Linked DNA regions of Pseudorhodoplanes sinuspersici. The protein of the gene in region 1 interacts with the protein of each later gene in a pairwise test. Links are inferred from orthologs where the notes say so. Each region holds a gene or a part of one and is shown in the gene's direction. Other genes may lie near its edges.

The links. The genes of interacting proteins can lie anywhere in the genome.
Region 2: the proteins of CAK95_RS27585 (region 1) and ptsN interact in binary tests that used the Escherichia coli proteins (3 or more experiments, as listed by UniProt). The link is inferred for Pseudorhodoplanes sinuspersici from one-to-one orthologs.

What each region holds. Positions count from the first base shown.
Region 1 is NZ_CP021112.1:5,684,445-5,687,895, reverse strand. What follows is about bases 125-3,436. They hold CAK95_RS27585 (sensor histidine kinase), read left to right. Parts: upstream 125-515; coding sequence 516-3,236; downstream 3,237-3,436. Other genes in these bases: CAK95_RS27580 (response regulator), read left to right, coding at 3,233-3,436; CAK95_RS27590 (K(+)-transporting ATPase subunit C), read left to right, coding at 125-480. Also shown: more of CAK95_RS27590, read left to right, coding at 1-124; more of CAK95_RS27580, read left to right, coding at 3,437-3,451. UniProt on the Escherichia coli protein: Member of the two-component regulatory system KdpD/KdpE involved in the regulation of the kdp operon. KdpD may function as a membrane-associated protein kinase that phosphorylates KdpE in response to environmental signals.
Region 2 is NZ_CP021112.1:1,049,287-1,052,387, reverse strand. The notes cover bases 109-3,070. They hold ptsN (PTS IIA-like nitrogen regulatory protein PtsN), read left to right. Parts: upstream 109-1,339; coding sequence 1,340-1,801; downstream 1,802-3,070. Other genes in these bases: CAK95_RS05225 (FecR family protein), read left to right, coding at 2,592-3,070; CAK95_RS05230 (RNA polymerase sigma factor), read left to right, coding at 2,014-2,508; rpoN (RNA polymerase factor sigma-54), read left to right, coding at 109-1,190. Also shown: more of rpoN, read left to right, coding at 1-108; more of CAK95_RS05225, read left to right, coding at 3,071-3,101. UniProt on the Escherichia coli protein: Seems to have a role in regulating nitrogen assimilation.

The sequences.
Region 1 (3,451 bases):
AGCATGATCGAGCGTGATGGCACGGTGATCGGTTCGGCCTTGATCGGTCAGGAGTTTAAGAGCGATCGCTATTTTCATGGCCGCCCCTCTGCCACGACGGGACCTGACCCGGACGACTCGTCGAAGTCCGTGCCAGCGCCCTATAATGCGGCCAACTCGATGGGCTCGAACCTTGGGCCGACAAGCCAGGCTCTGGCTGACCGCATCCGGGGCGATGTGGAAAAGCTGAAGGAGGAGGGCGCCGGAACTGTCCCCCCGATCGATCTGGTCACGGCGTCGGCCAGCGGGCTCGATCCCCATATCTCACCGGAGGCGGCCCTGTTCCAGGTTCAGCGTGTGGCCAAAGCCCGCAACATGCCCGAAGCGGCTCTGCGGCAATTGGTTAATGACAATATCCAGGGCCGTTTGCTCGGAATCCTGGGTGAACCGCGCGTCAATGTTCTTGCGCTCAATCTGGCCCTGGACCGGGCCGTGCGATAAGGCTTTTGCAATTCCTATCGAGACTGGAATGAGGGATGCCCGATCAGAGACGCGATTCTGATCATCGCCCATCGCCCGATGCGCTGCTCGCCGCGGCGCGCCGCGAGGAGACCGGCGTCGGTAAACTGAAGATCTTTGTCGGCGCCGCTCCTGGCGTCGGCAAGACCTATGAAATGCTGTTACAGGCCCGCACCAGGCGGCAGGACGGATACGATATCGTCGTCGGCGTTGTGGAAACGCACGGCCGTAAGGAAACCGAGGCACTGCTGGAAGGGCTTGAAACGATTCCGCGCCGGCAGATCGAATACAAAGGGAAATGGCTCGAGGAAATGGACCTCGACGCGATTATTGTTCGCAAGCCGCAGATCGTCCTCGTCGATGAACTCGCACATACCAATGCGGCCGGCAGCCGCCATCCCAAGCGCTATCTCGACGTCGAGGAATTGCTGAACAACGGCATCGACGTCTATAGTACGGTCAACATCCAGCACATCGAGAGCCTGAACGACGTCATTGCGCAAATTACCGGCGTGCGCGTCCGCGAAACCATTCCCGATTCCATTTTCGATCGCGCCGACGCGGTGAAGCTCGTCGATGTCACGCCCGACGATTTGATCCAGCGGCTCAAGGAAGGGAAAGTCTACGTTCCCAAACAGGCCGAGCGTGCGCTGAAGCATTTTTTCTCGCCGACCAATCTGACAGCGTTGCGCGAGCTTGCGTTGCGCCGCACGGCGGAACGGGTCGACGATCAGCTCTTCGATCAGATGCAGCAGCACGCGATCCAGGGCCCCTGGGCCGCTGGCGAAAGGGTGCTCGTCTGTGTCAGCGAGGATCCGCGTGCGGCGGGGCTTGTCCGTTACGCCAAGCGGTTGGCCGAGCGCCTGCATGCATCCTGGACGGCGCTTTACATCGAGAGCCGCCGGAGCCTGCAACTCACGGAAGTCGAGCGCGACCGGATTGCCGACACACTTCGGCTTGCCGAAGCGCTCGGCGGCGACGCCGTGACGATTCCGGGCGGCGACCGGCGTATTGCCGATGATATCGTCCGGTATGCGCAAGAGAACAATGTCACCCAGATCATCATCGGCAAGTCTAGCCGGTCCCGGTGGTTCGAGATCGTTCATGGCTCTGTCGTCCATGATCTTGCGCGTCGATCCGGAAATATCAGCGTCCATGTCATTGCCGGCGAAGACATTGCAAGCGAGACAATACCCGCCAAGGATGTGCGGCCGGCGCAGACCATCACATCGTTCGACCTGCGCGCCTATGTCGTGGCGTTTATCGCCAGTGGCGTGGCATTGAGTATTGGGAAACTCATCCAGCCATGGTTCGGTATCGAGAACGTCGATCTCGTTTTTCTGACGGCTGTGGTGGGCGTGGCGGTGCGATATGGACTGTGGCCGTCGCTTTTCGCCAGCGTGGTCTGTTCTCTCTTCTACAATTTCTTTTTCATGCCACCGACTTACACGTTCACGATTGCCGATCCGACGAACGTGGGAGCATTTGTCTTTTTCATTCTGATGGCGAGCATTGTCTCGAATGTCGCGGCACGCGTGCGCACGCAGGCAGTGGCGGCGATGAGCCGGGCCCGCACCACAGAATCTCTCTATACCTTTAGCCGAAAGCTGGCCGGCGTCGGTACGCTCGATGACGTGCTTTGGGCCACGGCTTATCAAACGGCCCTGATGCTGCGGGTGCGCGTTGTGCTGCTGTTGCCGCAGAATGGTTCGATTGCCGTGAAGGCAGGATATCCGCCCGAAGACACGCTGGACGATGCGGACATTGCCGCTGCCAAATGGGCATGGGAAAATAACCGGACGGCGGGGCGGGGATCGGACACCTTGCCGGGCGCCAAGCGCCTGTTTTTGCCGATGCGGACCGGCCGCGGCGCGATCGGTGTCGTTGGTATCGACAGCGACAAGCCCGGCCCGATGCTGACGACCGACGAGCGACGGCTGCTGGATGCGCTGATCGATCAGGGCGCGCTGGCCATCGAGCGCGTCTATCTCGTCGAGGATATGGACCGCGCGAAGCGGACGATAGAAGCGGACCGGCTCCGCTCGGCCTTGCTGACGTCAATCTCACACGATTTGAAGACGCCGCTGGCGGCCGTGATCGGGTCGGCCGGGACACTTCGCGACCTATCGGGCAAGCTTGGCGAGGCCGAAAAGGCCGACCTCCTGACGACAATTATCGACGAATCCGAACGCCTCAACCGCTTCATTGCCAATCTGCTCGATATGACGAAGCTTGAATCGGGTGCGGTCGTCCCAAATTCGGCACGGCACGATCTTGGCGAGATCGTGGGATCTGCGTTGCAAAGGGCCAGCAAGATCCTGTCCGGCCTACGCGTCGAACTCGATCTTGCGCCGGACATGCCAATGATCGAGGTCGATGCGGTGTTGTTCGAGCAGGTGCTGTTCAATCTTCTCGATAATGCCGCGAAATATGCCGATCCCGGTACGACCGTTCGCGTTCAAAGCTGGTGCGATAGCCAATCCATCTATCTGCAGATCCTCGACGAGGGACCCGGCATTGCCCCCGCGGACCTCGAGCAGATCTTCGACAAATTTTATCGCGCGCAGAAGGGCGATCATGTCCGCGCGGGTACGGGATTGGGGCTCGCCATTTCGCGCGGGTTTGTGGAGGCGATGAAGGGTACGATCACCGCAGCCAACCGAACCGACCGATCGGGCGCGATATTCACGATCAGGCTGCCGATCCCGGCACCGCAACAGATCAGTTCTGCCGCATGACTGCAGCTCCCCTCAAAGTGCTTGTGATCGATGACGAGCCGCCGATCCGTAAACTCTTGCGCATGGGTCTGAGCACGCAGGGCTACCAGGTGTTGGAGGCGTCGAATGGGAAAAGTGCCCTCGAAATGCTCGGCGAACATCCTGACCTGATCATCCTCGATCTTGGATTGCCGGATATTGACGGCCACCAACTGCTGGCCAATCTTCGCTCCCGG
Region 2 (3,101 bases), 4.6 Mb from region 1 along the record:
ACGACGATGTGACGGCGGCCCATTCGGAATGGGCGAGCGTTGGTTCGGGCGGGCGCGAGGATGGCGAATACAATCTCGAGGCCTTTGTCTCGACCGAGCAGACGCTGACGGATCACCTGGCCGGGCAGCTTTCGCTCGCCGTCATCGATCCGGCGCGCCGTATGATCGGACAGCATCTGATCGATATGGTCGATGAGTCCGGCTACCTCATCGGCGATCTGCAATCCGTTGCCGACAAGCTCGGCACCAGCCTTGCCGATGTCGAATCCGTTCTCACGGTTCTGCAGAGCTTCGATCCGGCCGGCGTCTGTGCCCGCAATCTCACCGAATGTCTTGCGATCCAGCTTAAGGAGCGCAATCGCTATGATCCCGCCATGGCAGCATTGCTGAGCCGGCTTGATCTTCTGGCGAAGCGCGATTTCGCGGCATTGCGCAAACTCTGCAGCGTCGGCGATGAAGACCTTGTCGATATGGTCACGGAGATCAAGCAGCTCAATCCGAAACCGGGCCTGGCTTTTGGCTCCGCGCCCGTGCAGCCGATCGTTCCGGATGTGTTTGTTCGTGCGGCGCCGGACGGCTCGTTCAATATTGAACTGAATTCCGATACGCTGCCGAAGATCCTGTTGAACCAGACCTATCACGCGCGCGTTTCGAAGACCGCGACGGCATCGACGGACAAGGCGTATCTCGCCGAGAAACTTCAGTCCGCGACATGGCTCATCCGTGCACTGGATCAACGTGCACGCACGATCCTGAAAGTGTCGGCGGAAATCGTGAAACAGCAGGATGCGTTTTTCGCACATGGCGTTCAGCATCTGCGTCCGCTCAATCTCAAGACTGTCGCCGATGCGATCTCGATGCATGAATCGACGGTGTCGCGCGTCACCGCCAACAAATATATGGCGACGACACGCGGTATCTTCGAGCTGAAATACTTCTTCACGTCGTCGATCGCAGCCTCCGATGGCGGCGAAGCGCATTCCGCCGAAGCCGTGCGGCATCGCATCAAGAGCCTGATCGATTCGGAAACAGCCGACGGCATCCTGTCCGACGATACGATCGTCGAAAAGCTGCGCGAGTCCGGCATCGACATTGCGCGCCGTACTGTGGCGAAATATCGCGAGGGCATGCGCATTGCATCATCGGTGCAGCGCCGGCGCGAGAAACAAAGCGCTGCGCTTGCGCGATAACGGGGCTGTCACAAAATGGAACTAATAAGATTCGCGCATATCGTGCATATCTCGCAGGAGTTCGGGGCATTGACGGGGCGTGGAGCCGTCCCTATGGTCCGCCGCTCTCCACTCCAACTTGGCTAATTATTCCGGCGGACCTGTTTCCAATGGCGCTTAACGATATTGTGGCAATGAACGCCGTCATCCCGGCGCTCAAAGTCAACGGCAAGAAGCAGGCGATTCAGGAGATTGCGGCGCGCGCTGCGATGCTTTCGGGTCTCAATGAGCGCACGATTTTCGAAACGTTGTTGCAGCGCGAAAAGCTTGGTTCGACCGGGATCGGGCACGGTATCGCGATCCCCCATGGCAAACTGCCGCAGCTCGATCGTCTGTTCGGGTTGTTCGCGCGTCTCGACCGTCCGATCGATTTCGAATCGCTCGATGGACAGCCTGTGGATCTGATCTTTCTGCTGCTGGCGCCGGAAGGCGCCGGTGCGGATCATCTGAAAGCGCTTGCGCGCGTCGCGCGTCTGTTGCGTGATCCCGACATCGCCAACAAGCTGCGTGAATCGCGCGATGCCGATGCGCTCTATGCGGTGCTGACGATGACGCCGTCCGCAGCGGCGTGACGTCGTCGTCGATGGTCTTTCTTAGAGTCGGAGCATGATCGAAAACCGGTATCGACTTCGCTCGAAAACGCTCTAACTCGCACGGCTTGCGCTTCAATGCCGGCAGAGACGATCCGGTCTGTTCTTTATAGAAGCTATAATCTATTGATATTGCAGCAATATTTGCGGTGCGTTAAAGGTGATGAATTGCCTTTGAGCGTGCTTGAGTTGCTATGTGGGATTTGCAGGACCTTTTCAGGCGGCATCATCGGGACCTTGTCCGGTTCTTGCGGCGGCGCGTGTCTTCGCCGGAAGTCGCTGCAGATCTGACTCAAGAGTTGTTTCTTCGTCTTCTGACTGCAACGCCAGCGGCACCTGTTCTCGACAGTCGGGGATATCTCTTTCGAGCAGCCGGAAATCTGGCCATCAATCACAACCGCCGGGAGCGGTTGGTCAAGTTTGACGACCCCGCTTGCCTGGATGCAATTGCAGATGATGCGCCCTGTGCTGAACGGCTGCTGTTGTCTCGGCAGGAACTGGCTATTGTTGCGAAGACTTTAACGGAATTTCCGCCGCTCCATCGTGAGATATTCATGCTGTCGCGGGTCGACGGCCTCAGTTTCAGTCAGATCGGCGTAAAACTCGGTGTTCCTCGCCAGCGCGCATTCGACCACTTGGTCCGTATCGTTACCCGGCTCCAAATCCGTCTTGGCGAATTTTCTCGCTGATCGAGCGGACAAAGCGCAATCCAGTTTGTCTTACCTCTAGGAAGAAACTGGCCGGTTGTGTAGTCCGGGTCCGGGGGATTGCCGTGGAACGTTCAAAAGGCTGGGATGCGAGCGGTGATCCAGATGGCCCGCGGATTCTCGAAGAAGCAGCGCAGCATCTTGTCCGCTCGCTGAACCGGTCTCCCTCCCCTGAGGAGCAGCGTGAGTTCAAAGACTGGCTCGAGCAAGATTATCGGCATGAGCTGGCTTGGGCGGAGGTGCAGCGGTTATGGCAGGGTTCGGGCGATCTGCCGGAAGCAAAGGCCCGCGCAGCCACCAAGAAGGCGGTCAGCCGGCGCGATATTGGCAAGGCCCTCATATTCCTGACCGCCGGTGGCGGAGCTGCTGCCTGGTATCTCAGCGATCATCCGTTCGCCGACTACCGAACCGGCACCGGCGAGCGCAAGCGCGTTACTCTACCCGATGGCACGCGCATCGATATTGCCGCCCAATCACGTCTTTCCCTCGACTATACGGAAAGCGAACGCCGTCTGACACTGGAGGAAGGGGAGGCCTTTTTTCAGGTTGCCAAGGATGCAAGGCCATTTGTCGTT